4 regions of the Acidovorax sp. T1 genome follow, and region 4 is predicted to be linked to each of the others. Evidence: predicted binding sites of a transcription regulator. Region 4 holds the regulator's gene; each other region holds the start of a gene.

Evidence for each region. The regulator sigma-54, encoded in region 4, starts transcription at its own class of promoters, with help from an activator protein. The targets are predictions, from matches to a motif close to TGGCANGNAANCTGCTTT.
Region 1: CCX87_RS12940 (CmpA/NrtA family ABC transporter substrate-binding protein) is a predicted target of sigma-54. The motif match lies at 2,082-2,099, and genes of this name have one in related genera.
Region 2: CCX87_RS10740 (PEP-CTERM sorting domain-containing protein) is a predicted target of sigma-54. The motif match lies at 2,794-2,811, and genes of this name have one in related genera.
Region 3: glnA (type I glutamate--ammonia ligase) is a predicted target of sigma-54. The motif match lies at 2,476-2,493, and genes of this name have one in related genera.

The regions. Positions count from the first base shown of each region.
Region 1 covers NZ_CP021648.1:2,736,525-2,741,191, reverse strand. Annotated here, with positions in the region: gene ntrB (nitrate ABC transporter permease) at 1-656, opposite strand, end outside; gene CCX87_RS12940 (CmpA/NrtA family ABC transporter substrate-binding protein) at 673-1,917, opposite strand; gene CCX87_RS12935 (MetQ/NlpA family ABC transporter substrate-binding protein) at 2,488-3,273, shown strand; gene CCX87_RS12930 (ANTAR domain-containing response regulator) at 3,391-4,017, opposite strand; gene tsaD (tRNA (adenosine(37)-N6)-threonylcarbamoyltransferase complex transferase subunit TsaD) at 4,175-4,667, shown strand, end outside.
Region 2 covers NZ_CP021648.1:2,311,574-2,316,240, reverse strand. Annotated here, with positions in the region: gene CCX87_RS10750 (acyl-CoA dehydrogenase) at 1-645, shown strand, start outside; gene CCX87_RS10745 (VanZ family protein) at 642-1,835, opposite strand; gene CCX87_RS10740 (PEP-CTERM sorting domain-containing protein) at 2,074-2,754, opposite strand; gene CCX87_RS10735 (SDR family oxidoreductase) at 3,137-3,928, shown strand; gene CCX87_RS10730 (PaaI family thioesterase) at 4,102-4,527, shown strand; gene CCX87_RS10725 (NADP-dependent oxidoreductase) at 4,640-4,667, shown strand, end outside.
Region 3 covers NZ_CP021648.1:1,315,363-1,320,029, forward strand. Annotated here, with positions in the region: gene CCX87_RS06285 (sterol desaturase family protein) at 1-583, shown strand, start outside; gene CCX87_RS06290 (EI24 domain-containing protein) at 643-1,551, shown strand; gene CCX87_RS06295 (competence/damage-inducible protein A) at 1,548-2,369, shown strand; gene glnA (type I glutamate--ammonia ligase) at 2,540-3,955, shown strand; gene CCX87_RS06305 (hypothetical protein) at 4,166-4,663, shown strand.
Region 4 covers NZ_CP021648.1:3,765,683-3,770,349, forward strand. Annotated here, with positions in the region: gene CCX87_RS17490 (THUMP domain-containing class I SAM-dependent RNA methyltransferase) at 1-850, opposite strand, end outside; gene CCX87_RS17495 (acyl-CoA thioesterase) at 847-1,329, opposite strand; gene CCX87_RS17500 (RNA polymerase factor sigma-54) at 1,411-3,000, opposite strand; gene lptB (LPS export ABC transporter ATP-binding protein) at 3,000-3,773, opposite strand; gene lptA (lipopolysaccharide transport periplasmic protein LptA) at 3,785-4,438, opposite strand; gene CCX87_RS17515 (thiol:disulfide interchange protein DsbA/DsbL) at 4,541-4,667, opposite strand, start outside.

The DNA.
Region 1 (4,667 bases), 1.0 Mb from region 4:
AGCACGCGGGCCACGTTCATGTAGTCCTGCGGCACGCGTTGCACGCCGGTGGCGGTGTTGATGATCATGGGCCAGATCGAGCAGATGAAGATGGTCCAGATGGCCGCCGGGTTGGCGCCCTTGAACACCAGCAAACCAATGGGCAGCCAGGCCAGCGGCGACACCGGCCGCAGCAGGCTGATGAGCGGGTTGAACATGCGCGACAGGAAGTTGAAGCGCCCGATCACAAAACCCGCCGGAATGCCCACCACCGCCGCCAGCCCGAAGCCCACGGCCACGCGCTGCAGCGAGGCCAGCACGTTCCAGCCCACGCCCTGGTCGTTGGGGCCGTTGCTATAGAACGGGTTGCGGAACACTTCCAGCGCCTGCAGCCAGGTCTCGTGGGGGCCGGGAATGCTGTTGCCGGTGCTGGCCGACACCAGCGCCCACAGCCCCACCAGCAAGCCAAGGCCGCACAGCGGCGGCAGCACCGCCAGCCAGAAGCCACGCGAGCGGGCCGCCCAGTCACGCCCCGGCAGGGGGGCAGGCGGGGTCGCTGGTTTTAAGTGATTTTGGCCGCTAGCGCTTGCTGGTTGTGCGCTGGTAGCTATATTTGTAATAGCATCATGCGGGGCTGGCGTGGGCTCCAGCGGGGAGTGGAATACGGCGCTGACCATGGTGGTCTCCTATTGCTCAGGCTTTGATCTTGAAACCGTCGGCGTACTTGGCGGGGTCCTTGCCGTCCCACACCACGCCGTCGATCAGCTTGCTGGTGCGCAGCACATCCTTGGGCACGTTCACCTTGAGGGCGCTGGCCACCGATTTGTAAAGCTCTACCTGGTTCACCTGCTTGGCCACGGCCAGGTAGTCGGGGTGGCTCTTGAGCAGGCCCCAGCGCTTGTGCTGGGTGAGGAACCACATGCCGTCCGACAGATAGGGAAAGTTCACCGCACCGTCGTTGAAGAACTTCATGTGGTTGGGGTCGTCCCAGGTCTTGCCCATGCCGTTCTGGTAGCGGCCCAGGATGCGTTGGTTGATCGCGTCCACGCCCGTGTTCACATAGGCCTTGCCGGCAATCGTCTCGGCCATTTTCATTTTGTTGGACAGGCTGGCGTCGATCCACTGGCTGGCTTCGAGCACCGCCATCATCACGGCGCGCGTGGTGTTGGGGTGCTTTTTGACGAACTCGGCCGTGGTGCCCAGCACCTTCTCGGGGTGGTCCTTCCAGATGTCCTGCGTGGTGTTGGCCGTGATGCCGATGCCGTCCATGATGGCGCGGTGGTTCCAGGGCTCGCCCACGCAAAAACCGTCCATGTTGCCCACGCGCATGTTGGCCACCATCTGCGGCGGCGGCACGGTAATCAGCTTGGCGCCCGACAGCGGGTTGATGCCCGCCGCCGCCAGCCAGTAGTGCATCCACATCGCGTGCGTGCCGGTGGGGAAGGTGCCGGCAAAGGTGTATTCGCGCTTTTCCTTGGCCATCAGCGCCGCCAGCGACGGGCCGTCCACCGCGCCCTTGTCGGCCAAGGCTTTGGACAGCGTGATGGCCTGGCCGTTGTGGTTCAGGTTCATCAGCACCGCCATGTCTTTCTTGGGGCCGGCCGTGCCCAGGTGCACGCCATACACCAGGCCATACAGCACATGGGCAAAGTCCAACTCGCCGTTCACCAGCTTGTCGCGCACGCCGGCCCAGCTGGCCTCTTTGGTGGGAATGATGGTCACGCCGTACTTCTTGTCAAAGCCCAGCACCGAGGCCATCACCACGCTGGCGCAGTCGGTCAGCGGGATGAAGCCGATCTTCACTTCCTTTTTTTCCGGGGCGTCCGAGCCCTGGGCGTGGACGAGCGCACGCAGCGCGGGGCTGATGCCTACCGCACCCACGGTGGCGGCTTGCAGCACGGTGCGGCGGTTGAGGCTGGTTTTCAACAGATCGGTCATGGGGCTTCCCTTGGGCGTGGCAAAACAAAAAAGGCGTCCTCACACCGCGCCGGCTGCATGGGGCAGCGGTGCGCGGGTGGGGACGCCTTTGTCCGGGTTCTGACCACATCCGCCCGCCGTTGGGCGGAGTGGCCAATGCAGACCTGTGAGGGTCTGACCCTGTCAATGCAAGCCCTGTGCCAGCTTGCGGAAATTGTGTTTGCTATTTATTTAGGAGCTGTATGCGTAATAAATACGGGCGATTTACAGCTATTTGATGCAGAAATCCTGTGAACGCCAGCGCACCGCTGTTGTGCGATGCACCATCAGGGCGCGGGAAAGTCGCTGTGTTGTGAGGCGAGCGCGGCGGCAGGCAGAAACAGAAACGGCAAAAACCACAGCGCACCGTTGCGCCCAGTGAGTGCAAACGACAGTGATTTCAGAGAATTGCATATAAAACACTATTTTTATATCAGAAATTAGCTAAAGAGTCATCTTTAGATCGTTTTCGTCGTTACACTTGCCGCCAAGCGTCAGGGTTATCCCGCATTTTTGACCCTGCCGTGCCTTCATTCATCGAAAGAGCCTGTCATGTTGAAAAAGACCCTGTCCGCACTCGCCCTCGCAGTCTTGGCCGTCAGCACCCATGCAGCCGACGTGCTGAAAGTGGCCGCAACGGCCGTGCCCCATGCCGAAATCCTGAACTTTGTGAAGCCCCAGCTCAAGGCCCAGGGCGTGGATCTGCAGGTCAAGGAGTTCAGCGACTACATTCAGCCCAACGCGGCGGTCGAAGACAAGCAGCTGGACGCCAACTTCTTCCAGCACCAGCCCTACCTGGACAGCTACAACAAGGACCGCAAGAGCAGCCTGGTGCAGGTGCCCAATGGCAAGGTGCATGTGGAGCCCTTCGGCGCTTACTCCAGCAAGATCAAGAACGTGAAGGACCTGAAGGATGGCGCCACGGTGGCGATTCCGAACGACCCCTCCAACGGTGGCCGCGCGCTGATCTTGCTGGCCAAGCAAGGGCTGATCGAGCTCAAGGACCCCAAGAGCCTCACGCCCACGCCCCTGGACGTGGCCAAGAACCCCAAGAAGCTGAAGTTCAAGGAACTTGAGGCGCCCCTGCTGCCCCGTGCACTGGCCGATGTGGATCTGGCCCTGATCAACACCAACTACGCCATCGAAGCCAAGCTCAACCCCACCAAGGATGCGCTGTTCATCGAAGGCGCAGATTCGCCCTACACCAACATCGTTGCGGCCCGCGCGGACCGTGCCAACGACGCCAACATCGCCAAGCTGATCAAGGCCCTGCACACGCCGGAAGTGAAGAAGTTCATCCAGGACAAGTACAAGGGGGCCGTGGTTCCTGCGTTCTGAGCGCGCCTCGGCCTCGTTGCATACCATCCAAAACGCTGCTTTCGGGCAGCGTTTTTTTGTCAGGACGGATGCCTGTTCAATCCGCTGGGTCGGCCAACGCGCCCATGGGCCCACGCCTCAACCCAGCAAGTCCATCACATCCAGCATGCGCTGCGCCACATCGACCAGCTTGAGGCCCTTGTCCATGGCGGTCTTGCGCAGTTTTTCGTAGGCGGCCTGTTCGCTCAGCCCCTGGCGCTGCATGAGCAGGCCCTTGGCGCGGTCGATGGTCTTGCGGTCTTTGAGCTCTGTGCGCGCGTCGGCCAGTTCGGTGCGCAGGGCCTGTTCGTGCTGAAAGCGCGCCATGGCCACATCCAGGATGGGGCGGATGCGCTGGGGCGCCAGCCCTGCCACGATGTAGGCAGACACGCCCGCAGCCACGGCGTCCTTTACATGCGTGGTGTCTTCATCGTTGGTGAACATGACGATGGGGCGGCGGGCGTCGCGCGTGGCCATTACCACATGTTCCAGCGCGTCGCGGGCCTCGCTTTCTGCGTCCACGATGATCAGGTCGGGCTGCAGCTGGGCCAGCCGCTCGCTCAAAAAAACATCGGCCGGCAGCGTGGCGATGAGGTTGAAATTGTTTTCCAGCAGGCCAATGCGCAGCGCCCGCGAGCGCTCGGCCTGGGTGGCGGCGTGTTCGTCGTCGGGGTCGGCAATGGCCAGGTCGGGGGCCACCACCACAATGCGCAGGGCGTCGGTCATACCAGATGGTAAGCAAAATTTACGCCACAAGTTGGTGCGCCGGGATGGTGCACAGCGCTGGTGCGGGCTGTGAATCTGGTGGTCGCCACGCCGGGCTTTGCGCCCGCATTCAGACTGCAGGCGTGGCCGCGATGGCCCCGGGTTTTACACTTGGGGCATGAGCTTGCTGATCCTGGGTATTGAATCTTCGTGCGATGAAACCGGCGTGGCGCTGGTCCGCTCTACGGGCGGGGTGGCTGTGCCCGCCTTGCTGGCGCATGCCTTGCACAGCCAGATCGAGATGCACCAGGCCTATGGCGGCGTGGTGCCCGAGCTGGCCAGCCGCGACCATATCCGTCGCGTGTTGCCGCTCACCGAGGCCGTCATGGCTGAAGCGGGCCAGCGCCTTGCCGATGTGGACGTGGTGGCCTACACCCGGGGGCCGGGCCTGGCGGGTGCGCTGTTGGTGGGCGCGGGTGTGGCTTGCGCGCTGGGTGCGGCACTGGGCAAGCCGGTGCTGGGCGTGCACCACCTTGAAGGGCATTTGCTGTCGCCGTTTTTAAGTGCCGACCCGCCGGAGTTCCCCTTCGTCGCCTTGCTGGTGTCGGGCGGCCACACCCAGCTGATGCGGGTGGACGGCGTGGGCCGCTACGAACTGCTGGGCGAAACCA
Region 2 (4,667 bases), 1.5 Mb from region 4:
CCCGACGCTGCCGACGAGGCGCGCCTGCTGCTGGAGGTGCTTACCCCCATCGCCAAGAGCTGGCCCAGCGAGTTTTGCCTGGAGGCCAACTCGCTGGCCATCCAGATCCACGGTGGCTATGGCTACACGCGCGACTTTCCGGTGGAGCAGTATTGGCGCGACAACCGCCTGAACATGATTCACGAGGGCACGCATGGCATCCAGGCCGCAGACCTGCTGGGCCGCAAGGTGCTGATGGAAAACGGCCGGGGCATGCAACTGCTGGCCGCGCGCATGCAGGCCACCATGGCGCGGGCCGCCGCCGAGTCCGAACTGGCGCCGTATGCAGCGCAGCTGGGCGATGCCTTGCAGCAGGTGGCCGCCGCCACGCAGGCCGCCTGGGCTACAGGCAACCCCGCCGAGGCGCTGGCCAACGCCGTGCCCTACATGCAGGCCTTCGGCCACACGGTGCTGGCCTGGGTGTGGCTGGATGTATTGCTGGCCACGCTGCGCGCGGATGCTACGCTTTCAGTAGCTGCTAGCGCAGGCAGGATGGGCGCTGCACGCTATTTTTACCATTACGAGCTGCCCAAGATCACGGCCTGGCTGAACGTGGTGAACCGCCGCGATTTGATCTGCGCCGCGCTCAGCGAAGAGGCGTTTTAGTCCGCGCGAGCACCCACCCACGCACCCACTTGGCGTGGTCTGCGCGCTGCGGTGCATGCCGACAGCAGCCAGCCCATGCCGATGGCCAGCAGCACCGAGGTGATCTCGGCCGTGCGGGTGGGCAAATAGCGCTGCGTCCATTCGCATGCCAAGGCCAGCATGGCCGTGCAGACGGTCATGCCCCCCGGCAAGGCGCCGTTGCGCACCGTGCTCCACACGATCGCGCCAAAGCACAGGCTTTCAAATGCGCGCGGCGTGATCGCAGACTGCACCCAGGTCGAGAGCGTGGAAGCAAACGGCATCCATTCCATGTCGGCCGGCGGCGTGCGCCACGCCCAGGGCCAGATCGCGTCGAGCAGGTAAGTGGCCAGCGCCACCCATGCCGTGGCCGCCCAGCGCGCCCCTGGCGACCACGCATCCAGCCAGCGCCACAGCAACCAGCCGACCGCCATGCCCAGCACCACCGCCATGCCTGGCGACTGACCCACGACCACGAATTTGCCCACCAGTACCGCCAACGCGGCCACCAGTGCCAACGCCCGCGCGCGGTGCGCCAGATGGGCGGTGCGGGCCAGGTGCGCCACGGCCGCCAAGCCGATCACCGCCATGCCTGCATGCAGCAGCATGCGCCGCGGCTGCCACAGGTCTTGCTGCCACAGCGACTTGATGTTTTGCGCCACCGAGGAAACGTCCAGCGTCGGGATCAGTGGATACAGCTCTGCCACCCACCACAGGGCGATCAGCACCAGCGTGAACCGGTCTGCGCCGGCCCAACCCTGGTGCCGGTTCAGCAGGTGCCCCACCCGCCACCGCGCGACAAACCCGGCGCCCCAGCCCAGCGCATACCCCGCCATGTTGAAGATGACGTCTGAAAGGGCAGGGGTGCGGGGCAGGAATTTTTGCAGCCATTGCAGCGCGCTGGCCAATACCGTGGCCGCCACCAGCCAGCCGGCAAAAAAGGCCCACTTGCGCGGCCGCCCCTGCCCAGCCCAGCCCAGCAGCCCACCGAGGGGAACAAACAAAACGATGTTTTCCACCAGGTCCACCAGACCGATGCGGCCGCTCCAGATGAAAGCCTGCGGCGCAGTGAAGTTCCACTGGAAGGGGAACAGCGAGCCATACACAATGAGCAGCAAAACCAGCGCCAGCGCGACCGGGAGGGTGCGCGAGCGGTCATCGACAGATTTCATGGGCGCCTCGGGTCACTGAATCCGGGATCACACCATACAACACCGTGTGGTGACTCTTGGCGCTGGTCGCCCTGAGCTCAGGTGCTTTTAAATTGATAGCTGTCAGCGCTTTATGGATGGGCGCTACACGCTGTTTTTGCCTTGATGAAAGGCCAATAGTCGATGTAGCTGGCGGCCATGGGTGCCATGGGTGAATGCGCCCGGCAGTGTCTCGCACGCCGGGCGGTCACGCAACCGGTCAACGCTGGTTGCGGCGGCGGATCGAGGCGAGCCCTGCGAGGGCAGCGCCGAGCAGGGCCAGCGAGCCGGGCTCGGGCACATTGTTGGGATCTTCAGGGTTGTTGGCCGAGCGGCCGAAGCGCAGGTCGTCAAACCCAAGAATGTCGTTTGTCGCATTGAAAGTCACGCTGGCGATCAGCTGACCGTAGTCAATGAAGCCAACGAATGCGCCGCCACCGTTGATCGCAGAGGGCATGTTGATGGTCTGGGTAACCGAGGAACCATCCACGTAATTGATGGTTTGCTGTGGGACGAGATCTGTCTGCAGGCCATTCACGAAAAAGCCGAAAGCATCCACTGGGTTGACGAAAGAAAAAGTGACCGAGCCGCCACTTACGGTCCGAAAGAGTGCGCCACCCGCAGTGGTATTGAATCCGCACACGGCGCCACATCCGGGGGTTCCGGTGTTGGTCGTGCCGCCGGTGATGGTGAGGTTGGCTGGCAGGGCCGATTCGAAATCCACGGTGTTCAGGCTGCCTGCGACCGAGAGGAACGATGCCGCGGCTGCGGTCGAGTTCACCATTTGCGCGAGTGTGGACACGTTGTTGTCTGCGGCCAGATAAGTCACGGGCGCAGCCTGCACAGCAAGGCAGGCACCCGACAGAATGCTTGCGATGGCGAGTTTGTTTGTCATTGACATAACGGTTTCTCCTGGGGTGGGTTTTGGATCCACTGTTACAAAGCACGCTTTGTGCCATCAATGAAAATCGTTATAAATCAATGACTTGCTGATTTTTCTGGCTGCGGTAACGTCTCAGGTGTAAATAAATTCGACGGATCAACAGGGTGATCCAGCCGCTTCGGGACGAAGGGCTGGCGGCGACGCTTTGGCAGCGGCATTGCGACCATGCAATGCGCGGATGCCCTGTGCTGGGCGTGGCACAGGTGTGTTGGCTGTTCTCGTCCGCGTTTCCCAATCGCCCAGGCGACAGACCCCGCCGCCGCGCCCACGCACAATGCATCGCAATGCAGTGCCAGGCTGGTTGCTGGCCTTGGCCCCATTCAAACCAGGAGACGACGACATGACCCGCACCATCCAACAATTGTTTGACCTCACCGGCAAGACGGCCCTTGTCACCGGTGGCTCGCGCGGGCTGGGCCTGCAGCTGGCGCATGCGCTGGGGGAGGCTGGCGCCAGGATCATGCTGAGTTCGCGCAAGGCGTCAGACCTGGAAGAGGCCACGGCCGACCTGCAGGCCGCCGGCATCGATGCGCGCTGGATCGCCGCCGACTGCGCCCAGGAGGCCGACATTCGGCAACTGGCCGATGAAACCCTGCAGCGCATGGGCAATGTGGATATCTTGGTCAACAATGCCGGCGCGGCCTGGGGCGCGCCCGCCGAAGACCACCCGGTCGAGGCCTGGGACAAGGTGATGAACCTCAACGTGCGCGGCTACTTCATCCTCAGCCAGCACATCGCCAAGCACAGCATGATTGCGCGGCGCAGCGGCAGCATCATCAACGTGGCGTCCATCGCGGGCCTGGGTGGCAACCCGAGCGGCATGAACACCATTGCCTACAACACCTCCAAGGGTGCGGTCATCAATTTCACGCGGGCGCTGGCCGCCGAATGGGGCAAGTACAACATCCGCGTCAATGCCATCTGCCCGGGGTTCTTTCCCAGCAGGATGACGGTGGGCACCTTGAAGGCCATGGGCGAGGAAGCGCTGGCCGCCCACGCCCCGCTGGGTCGCCTGGGCGATGACGAAGACCTCAAGGGCCTGTGTGCCCTGTATGCATCGGATGCGGGCAAGCACATCACCGGCCAATGGCTGGCGGTGGATGGCGGGGTGAGCGTGGTGACCGGCGGATGAGTTGGCGGGCGCCGGCTTTTGAGGGCGGCGCGTTCTGCTTGGGGCTGTCTGGATGGCTTGGAGGCCAGTCCTGCGGCGTGCAAATGCCGTGGGCAAGCGGTCAAGCCCCCAAACCCCGCAGCAGTGCAACAAGGACTATCCTTTCTGCCTTTTCATGAACCCTGGAGTTGCCTGTGTTGAATTTTGGTGCCGAAATCCCGTTTGTCAGCCATCTTGGTTTCACGCTGCACCGCATGTCGGGGGGCGAGTCAGAGTTGCATTACGAAGCGCGCCCTGAGCACCTGAACTCATTTGACGTCACCCACGGTGGTGCGTCGATGACCTTGCTGGACGTGACTCTGGCCACGGCGGCACGCAGCGATACGCCCGACTTTGGCGTGGTCACCATCGAGATGAAGACCAGCTTCATGCGGCCCGCGCGCGGGCCGTTGGTGGCCAAGGGTCGGCTCATCCACCGCACCGCCAGCATGGCTTTCGCTGAAGGCACAGTGTTCGATGCCGAGGGCCGCGTCTGCAGCCACGCCACCGGCACGTTCAAGTATGTGCGACGCCAGCCTGCTGAAGCCGCCGACGGGCAGCGGGTGATTTCGACGGATTGAAGGGCGCTCCGGCACAAGGATGTACTGGAGCCGTTTTTGAGCCAAATCGGGCTCTTGCGCAGTATTCATAAGCGCAAGCAGCTATTAAAACAGTAGTAAAAAGGAGTCTTCCATGCCCCGCAACCAACAAATCGTTCTCG
Region 3 (4,667 bases), 1.6 Mb from region 4:
CCAGCACCATTTCGAGTGGTGGTGGCGGCTGCACTCCCTGCACCACGCACAGCGCCAGATGACCATGTGGAGCGACAACCGCAACCATCTGCTCGACGATGTGCTGAGAGACACGCTGCTGGTGATCGTGGCGCAAGCCATCGGCGTGGCTCCTGGGCAATTCATCGCCATCGTGGCGATTACCCAGCTGAGCGAAAGCTTTCAGCACGCCAACCTGCGCCTGTGGTTTGGCCGCTGGGGTGAGCGGCTGTGGATCAGTCCCCGGTTTCACCGCCGGCACCACACCATCGGCTTCGGCCATGAAACCACGCCAGCGGTGAATCCATCCACACCACCCGTCGACATGGCCCCAGGCGCGCTGCCGCCCACGGGGCGAAAGGCGGTTTTGGGCGGACACAACTTCGGCGTGCTGTTGCCCTGGTGGGACATGTTGTTTGGTACGGCCGATTTCCAGCTTCGCTACGAACCCACGGGGGTGAGGGACCAGGTGGAGCCCGATCCGCAGGGCCGTCTGCGCGACTATGGCAGAGGGTTCTGGTCCCAGCAATGGCGCGGAGTGCTCAGGCTGGTTGGCAAGGCCTGAACCCGCATTCAAGCCACCCGTTGAGCCGGTTCCCAGGCAGTCAAGGTATGCTTGCCGGCATGGGACTCTTGGTTGATTCTTTCTGGCGCGCAGCGGTGTATTGCCTGCGACCGCGCGTGATCATGCTGTCAATGGTGCCATTGCTGCTGATCGGGGTGTTGGGCGGCGCCCTGGGCTATTTCTACTGGGATGGTGCCGTACGGGGCATGCGCGCGTTGATGGAGTCTTCCACGCTGCTGGCCCCCTTCTGGGGCTGGTTGCACGCCTGGGGCGTGGGCGACGTGACCGCTGTGATGGCGCCGCTCATGGTGATCCTGATTGTCACGCCCGTGCTGGTGATGTTCTCCCTGCTGGCAGTTGCCCTGCTGATGACGCCCGCACTGGTCACCCTGGTCGCCCAGCGTCGTTTTCCCCATCTCGAGCGCAAGAAGGGCGGCTCTTTCTGGGCTGGCGCGGTGTGGTCTTTGGGTTCCACCGTGCTGGCAGTGATGGCCCTGGTGGTGTCGATTCCGCTGTGGCTGGTGCCACCTCTGGTGTTGGTGCTGCCGCCGCTGATCTGGGGCTGGCTGACCTACCGCGTCATGGCGTTCGATGCGCTGGCCGAGCATGCCAGCAAGGAAGAGCGGCGCGAGATATTGCGCCGCCACCGAACCCGCCTGTTGGGTATCGGTGTGTTGGCCGGTTATCTGGGCGCGGCGCCCAGCCTTGTATGGGCTTCCGGCGTGGTTTTTGCGGCGGCTTTTTTTATTTTGGTGCCGCTGGCGATCTGGATCTACACACTGGTTTTTGCCTTTTCTTCCCTTTGGTTTGCGCACTACTGCCTTGCCGCGCTGGAGCGCCTGCGGCAGGAGGGCGGTGCACCGTCGGCAACGGTGGCCCCTGCCAGCGATCCAGCTGCTGTGGCCATTGCAGTCCACCCCGGCGCAGCCCCTGATGCAACCTTCATTTCGGAGAAAGAATTGCCATGAGTTCGCATATTGGCCTGATCATCGTGGGCGATGAGATTCTTTCGGGCAAGCGTGCCGACAAGCATATGCCCAAGGTCATCGAGTTGCTGGCGGCACGCGGGCTGGCCTTGTCGTATGTTGACTATGTGGGCGACAGTCCCGAGCGCCTCACAGCCACGCTGCACCGTGCGTTCGCGTCGGGCGATATGGTGTTTTCATGCGGCGGCATTGGCGCCACTCCGGATGACCACACGCGCCAGTGCGCGGCCAGGGCGCTGGGTGCGGATCTGGTGCTGCACCCGCAAGCCGAGGCCCTGATCCGCGAGCGCATGCAGGATGTGGCGCGCGAGCAGGGCGTGCCCTATGAGGCAGACCGTCCGGACAACGTGCATCGGCTCAACATGGGCATGTTTCCCCAGGGCGCGCGCATCGTGCCCAACCCCTACAACAAAATCCCCGGCTTCAGCTGCAATGGCCCGGGAGGCGGGGCAGTGCATTTTGTACCGGGCTTTCCGGTGATGGCGTGGCCCATGATCGCATGGGTGCTGGACCACGAATACCCGCATCTTTTCAATTGTTCGCCGCAGACCGAACAGTCCGTCATTGTCTTTGGCTCGCTGGAGGCGGTGCTCACGCCCCTGATGCAACGCATTGAGCAAGAGCACCCCGGAATCCGGGTGTTCAGCCTGCCCAGCGTTGATCACCCGCAATATGGGCGCCACATAGAATTGGGCGTGAAGGGACCGGCTGCAGACGTTCCTGCTGCGTGGGCAGGCCTGCAAACGGGCTTGCACGCCATTGGTGCTCGATGCGGCCCTGAATTGGTGCGAAACCTGTAGTGAGCTCTAAAAAATGCATGAATGCACCGTTTTGGTGATATTTGGTGCCGGGGCTTCAGCGGCTTTGCCCTGAGTGCTCCGTCCCAGTGCAGGCAAGGCACTCGCCTGGCACGCAAACTGCTTTTCGCTTGGCAGACTTTTTTAACAAGCGTTTTACCCAGGAGAACCTGATGGCCAAGACCGTTGCAGACGTAATGAAGCTGGTGAAGGAGAACGAAGTCAAATTCGTGGACTTCCGTTTTACCGATACCCGTGGCAAACAGCAGCACACCACCGTGCCCGTCTCACATTTTGACGAAGAAAAATTCATTTCGGGCCATGCCTTTGACGGCTCGTCGATTGCTGGATGGAAAGGCATCGAAGCCTCCGATATGCAGCTGATTCCTGACCCGAATTCGGCCAACATCGACCCGTTTTTCGAAGAAACGACGCTGATCCTGACCTGCGACGTGATCGAGCCCAGCGATGGCAAGGCCTATGACCGCGATCCTCGCTCGGTGGCCAAGCGCGCCGAGGCCTACCTGAAGGCCTCTGGCTTGGGCGATACGGCATTCTTCGGCCCCGAACCCGAATTCTTCATCTTCGACGGTGTGCGTTGGAGCACCGATCCCAATCACACCTTCTACGAAATCGAAGAGTACGAAGCACCCTGGAACACCGGCTCCAAGCTTGAAGGTGGCAACCGCGGCCACCGCCCCACCGTCAAGGGCGGCTACTTCCCCGTGCCTCCCGTCGACAGCACGCAGGACATGCGCGCCGAGATGTCGCTGATCCTCGAATCCCTGGGCATTCCGGTTGAAGTGTTCCACCACGAAGTGGCGGGCGCTGGCCAGAATGAAATCGGCACGCGTTTCAGCACCCTGGTCGAGCGCGCCGACTGGACCATGCTGCAAAAGTATGTGATCCACAACGTGGCCAATGCCTACGGCAAGACAGCCACCTTCATGCCCAAGCCCTACCACGGTGACAACGGCTCGGGTATGCATGTGCACCAGTCGGTCTGGAAAGATGGCAAGAACCTGTTTGCAGGCGACGGCTACGCCGGCCTGTCGGACTTCGCTCTGTACTACATCGGCGGCATCATCAAGCACGCCCGTGCGCTGAACGCCATCACCAACCCTGGCACCAACAGCTACAAGCGCCTGGTGCCCCACTTTGAAGCCCCGGTGAAGCTGGCCTACTCGGCCAAGAACCGCTCTGCCTCGATCCGCATTCCTTACGTGGCCAACCCCAAGGGCCGTCGCGTGGAAGCCCGCTTCCCCGATCCACTGATGAACCCCTACCTGGGCTTTGCGGCACTGCTGATGGCGGGTCTGGACGGCGTGGAAAACAAGATCCATCCCGGCGAAGCCGCAACCAAGGATCTGTACCATCTGCCGCCAGAAGAAGACAAGCTGGTTCCAACCGTCTGCCACAGCCTGGACCAAGCGCTGGAAGCCCTGGACGCCGACCGTGGCTTCCTGACCAAGGGTGGCGTGTTCTCTGAAAGCATGATCGACGCCTACATCGACTTGAAGATGAGCGAAGTCACGCGTTTTCGCATGGCGGTGCATCCGGTCGAATACGACATGTACTACTCGCTGTAATCGTCTGCCCGCAGGCGATGGCATCCAAAGGCGGCGCAAGCCGCCTTTTTTCATGGTGCCACGATATGTTGAGGTCGGGTCAGGAACCAAGCCATCATCTGTTGCATCCTTTCCCAATAGCCTGTATCGGTTGCGGTTGCCCAATTGGTGATGCGTGGCGATTAGGGGATACTCAACAGCACCCCTGCATAGCATGTGCGAGGACACTGAATGAAAAAATCGCTCACTACCCTGATAGTCATCGCTGCCCTGGCGCCCGCCGCCTGGGCACAAGACCGCATCTACCGCTGCGGCAATGAATACACCAACAACGCCGCCCAAGCCAAGGAACGCGGCTGCAAGCTGGTCGAAGGCGGCAACGTGACGGTGGTGCAGGGCGCCCGCGCCAAGGCATCTGGCGTTGCAACCCCCGGTGCTTCTACTGCCTCGCCCGCCGGTGCACCACGCGTGGAAAACAACGACCAGCGCGCGCGCGATGCGGATGCCCGGGCCATTCTGGAGTCCGAGTTGCGCAAGGCCGAGGCACGCCACGCCGAATTGCTCAAGGAATACAACAACGGTGCGCCCGAGCGCAATGCGCTGGACCTGCGCAACCCGCAGGTTTACCTGGAGCGCACGGCCGAACTCAAGGCCAGTGTTGCGCGCAGCGAGAGTGATCTGGCCGGAATCCGTCGCGAGCTGGCACGCCTTCCAGGCAGTCCGAAGTAAGCGC
Region 4 (4,667 bases):
CGCCGGCACGCTCGGCATTGCGCTGGGCAAAATCGACCATGCGGTGGGCCACATCACTGCCAAATATGGGCACAGCGCTTGCCTGGATTGCGCCTTCAGCTTCGTTTTTAATAGCAGACCAGACATGCGCCTGGAACGGCAGCAGTTTCTCGAACGCAAAGCGGCGCAGCATGCCCGCCGGGATGCGGCAGGCGATCTGCGCGGCCTCGATGGCAATGGTGCCGCTGCCGCAGCAGGGGTCGTACAGCGGCACGGGGTTGTCGCCCAGGGGGTCCCAGCCGCTGGCGGCGATCATGGCGGCGGCCAGGGTTTCCTTGAGCGGCGCGTCGCCCTTGTCCTCGCGCCAGCCGCGCTTGAACAGCGGCTCGCCCGAGGTGTCGATGTAGATCGTGGCCTCTTCGGTGGTCAGGTGCAGGTGGATGCGCACGTCGGGCCACTGCGTGTTCACGTCGGGGCGCACGCCGCTCTTGGCGCGAAAGCGGTCGGCCACCGCGTCCTTGATCTTGAGGCCGGCGAAGTTCAGGCTTTGCAGCGGGCTGTGCTGCGCCGTCACCTCGACCTTGAAGGTCTGGCGCGTGGTGAACCAGATCTCCCAGGCCACGTCGCTGGCGGCTGCGTACAGGTCGTTCTCGGAGCGATAGGGCCGGTGCGCGAGCTGCACCAGCACGCGTTGCGCCAGGCGGCTGTGCAGGTTCAACAGCAGCGCCTCGCGCCAGGACGCGCGCAGCAGCACGCCGCCCCTGCCGGTGAGCAGGTCTTGCCCCGTGAGGCCGGTGATGCCATGCACCTCGTCGGCCAGAAAGCCCTCGACGCCCGCGGCGCAGGGGAGAAAAAGTTGGAGTTGGTTCATGTCGATGGGGAAGATACGCGCTCGGGCACAGCGGGGAAACCGGGCTCACCCGCGCGGGCCCGCAGCAGCTGGCGGATGGATTCGGGAATCGGCGCCACCTTGCGGTCGCTCTTGCCGATGAAGACGATGCCGGTCTTGCCGCGCGCCACCTCGCGGCCTTGCGTCTTTTCAGTCATTCGAAAGACGAGGTCGAAACCATAGCGATTGAAGTCTGCGGGCGCCATCTCCACGCGCATGGTCTCGCCGTGAAAACCCTCGGACCGGTACTGCGCCACGATGTCTCCCACCACGATGGACAGCCCGCCCACATCCGCCTCGGGGTAACCCAGCGACTGGAAGAAGCGCACACGCGCCTCGGACACCAGCGAGAGCAGCTGTGCGTTGTCCAGGTGCCCGCCCTGGTTGACGTGGCTGATGTAGATCTGCATCTCGGTGGCAAAGCCGAAGTGCGGGGGAAGGTCGAAAACAATGCGGGCCATGGCGTACAAGCGGGTGAGAGGGTCAACGAAACAAAAAAACAACCAACGGGCGCACAACCCGCGCACCCGCCAGCGAAGGGCCTACAAAGCCTTGCGCAGGTTGGCCGGCGCGATCTTGAGCGCCTCGCGGTATTTGGCCACGGTGCGGCGCGCGCACTCGATGCCCTGCTCCTTGAGCATCTCGGCGATCTGGCTGTCGGACAGCGGCTTGGCGGGGTTTTCAGCGGCGACGAACTGCTTGATCAGCGCACGCACCGCCGTGCTGGAGGCGTTGCCGCCGGTCTCGGTGCCCAGGCCCGAGCCAAAGAAGTATTTGAGCTCATAGGTGCCGATCGGCGTGGCCATGTACTTGGCGGTGGTCACGCGGCTGATGGTGGACTCGTGCAGGCCCAGCTCATCGGCGATGTCGCGCAGCACCAGCGGGCGCATGGCCAGCTCGCCGTGGGTGAAAAAGTTTTTCTGCCGCTCGACGATGGCGCGCGAGACGCGCAGGATGGTGTCAAAGCGCTGCTGGATGTTCTTGATGAACCAGCGCGCCTCCTGCAGGCGCTGCTGCATGCCCTGGTGGCCCTCGCCGCCCTTGTGGCCGCGCAGCGCGCCGGCGTAGATGTCGTGCACACGCAGGCGCGGCATCACGTCGGGGTTGAGCTGCACGATGAAGTTGTGCTGGCCGCTGTGCCCATTGGCGCGGCCGGCTTTGCGCACGATGACGTCGGGCACGATGATGTTGCGCTCCACATCGGCAAAGCGGCGGCCGGGGCGTGGCTCCAGCCGGGCAATCAGGGCCATGGCGGCGCGCGTGCGCTCTTCGCCATCGCCACAGGCCTGGGTGAGGCGGCGGATGTCGCGGCGCGCCAGCATCTCCAGCGGCTGCTGGCAGATGGAGAGGGCGGTCTGCACGGTGCCGGGGTCGATCCCGCTGTCTTCGTCGGCGGCCAGGGCCTTGAGCTGCAGCGTCAGGCATTCGGCCAGGTTGCGCGCGCCCACGCCCACGGGCTCCAGGCTTTGCAGCAGGCGCTGCGCCACGGTGAAACGGTGCACCAGCTCGTCGATCTGCTCGAGATTGCCCTCACCAGCCAGGCCCGTGGCCAGCTCTTGGAGCGGCTCTTCAAGGTAGCCGTCGTCGTTGAGCGATTCAATCAGGAAGCGCAGCGCGGCGCGGTCGATCTCGGACAGGCGCAGCGCCAGGGCCTGGCGGTGCAGAAACGACGTGAGGGACTCGTGCGAGCGCGCCAGCTCGGTGGCATCGGCCTCGTCGCCTTCGGAGTCGTTGCGGTTGCGGGCGGGCGCATCACCGCCCCACTCGGCATCGTTGGGCGCCATTTCCACGGTGCCGTCGCCGCTCCAGTCGGGTTCGTCCGCGCTGGTGCTGGGGGTTTCCGCATCATTTTGGCCTTCAGCGCTAGTGCTGCTTGCGCTGGCAGCTCCTGAATACATAGCATCATCGGCGCTGTAGTCGTCGGCCTGCGCGGGGGTGTCGGCGGCTTCCAGGCCGAACTCCTCGCGCGGCGCCTCTTCGGCGGTGCGCTCCAGAAACGGGTTCTCGTCAAGCATCTGCTCGACTTCCTGCGAGAGTTCGAGTGTGGACAGCTGCAACAGCCGGATGGATTGTTGCAACTGCGGCGTGAGCGACAGGTGCTGCGAAACGCGCAGAGACAGGCCGGGTTTCATCACATCCTGAAGTGCTCGCCGAGATAGACGCGTCTTACCTCGGCGTTGTCAACGATTTCGGCCGGCGTGCCCTGGGCGAGCACGCGGCCATCGCTGATGATGAAGGCGTGGTCGCAGATGCCCAGCGTCTCGCGCACGTTGTGGTCGGTGATCAGCACGCCGATGCCGCGCGCCTTCAAAAAACCAATGATCCGCTGGATCTCGATCACCGCGATCGGGTCGATGCCGGCAAACGGCTCGTCGAGCAGGATGAAGCGCGGCTGGGTGGCCAGGGCGCGGGCGATCTCGACCCGGCGGCGTTCGCCGCCCGACAGCGCCAGGGCCGGTGATTCGCGCAGGTGATCCACGCGCAGCTCCTGCAGCAAGGCCGTGAGACGCGCTTCAATCTCGGCCCGGGGCAGGGGCTTGCCGTCGTCGCCGCGCTGCAGCTCCAGCACGGCGCGCACGTTCTCTTCGACGTTCAGCTTGCGAAAGATCGACGCCTCTTGCGGCAGATAGGACAGCCCCAGGCGCGAACGCCGGTGGATGGGCATGTTCGCCACCGAATGGCCATCGATGCGGATATCACCGCCATCGCAGCGCACCAGCCCCACGATCATGTAAAACGAGGTGGTCTTGCCAGCGCCATTGGGGCCAAGCAAGCCCACCACTTCGCCCTTTTGCACGACCAGCGACACGTCCTTGACGACCTTGCGGCTGCCATAGGATTTTTCGAGGTGTTCGACTTCCAGGCGGCTGCCCGTCTGGGTATCTGGGCCTTGACCTTGATTCACCGTCACAGCACTCACTTGCTTGCACCACCGAGCGAGTTGCTGGGACGCAGCACCGGCCCGCTGGCCGCGGGGGCCGGGGCCACAGCGCCGGCAGGCTGCTCCTTGGCCGGCGACAGCACGGCGCGCACGCGGCCGCCCGGGGCGGGTACATCGCCCGGCACGCTGGCGGCCGACTTTTTCTGGCCATCGACCGTGAACACGTCGGTGAGGTTGTTGTAAACGATGACGGCGCCCGACACATCATCGGTCACCACCGATTCCCGATAGCGGCGCATCTCGGCGCGGGTGATGAAACGCACGTTGTCGGCCTTGCCGTCGTATTCGATGATTTCACTCTCGCCTTCGATGAACTCGTCCGGTGCGCCGGCCGGGGTGTCGCGCTTTTGCCGGAAGAACGCGCGCTTGCCGGGCTCGGCCGTCACGACGCCGTACTGGTAGCCATCGGCATCCTGGCGCACATCGAGCCGCGCGCCGCGCAGCACGATGGAGCCCTTGGTCATGACCACCCGGCCCGTGAAAACACTGGTCTGCTTGAGCTCATCGTGGCGCAACGCATCGGCCTCGATGTTCATGGGCTTGTTGCGGTCGGCTTTTTCGGCAAAGCCCACGCCAGGGGCGCAGGCCAAGGCCGTCAGCAGCAGGATGGGGAGGAAACTTTTTTTCATGAGGCACGAATCTTGCACGGATTGTAGCCATGCACGGGGGGGGCGGCCCATAAAAAAAGCCCGCAGGCGCGGGCTTCTCGAACGGGTAGGCGCTGTGCGGGATCAGCCCTTGCGCGCCACGCCCGCCAGATACTCCACCACCTGCAACACGGTCTGCATGCTGCCGGCCATGGTGCCATCGGTATAGAACCGGCCAGCCACGCCCATCGAGGGAACGCCCTCCACGCCA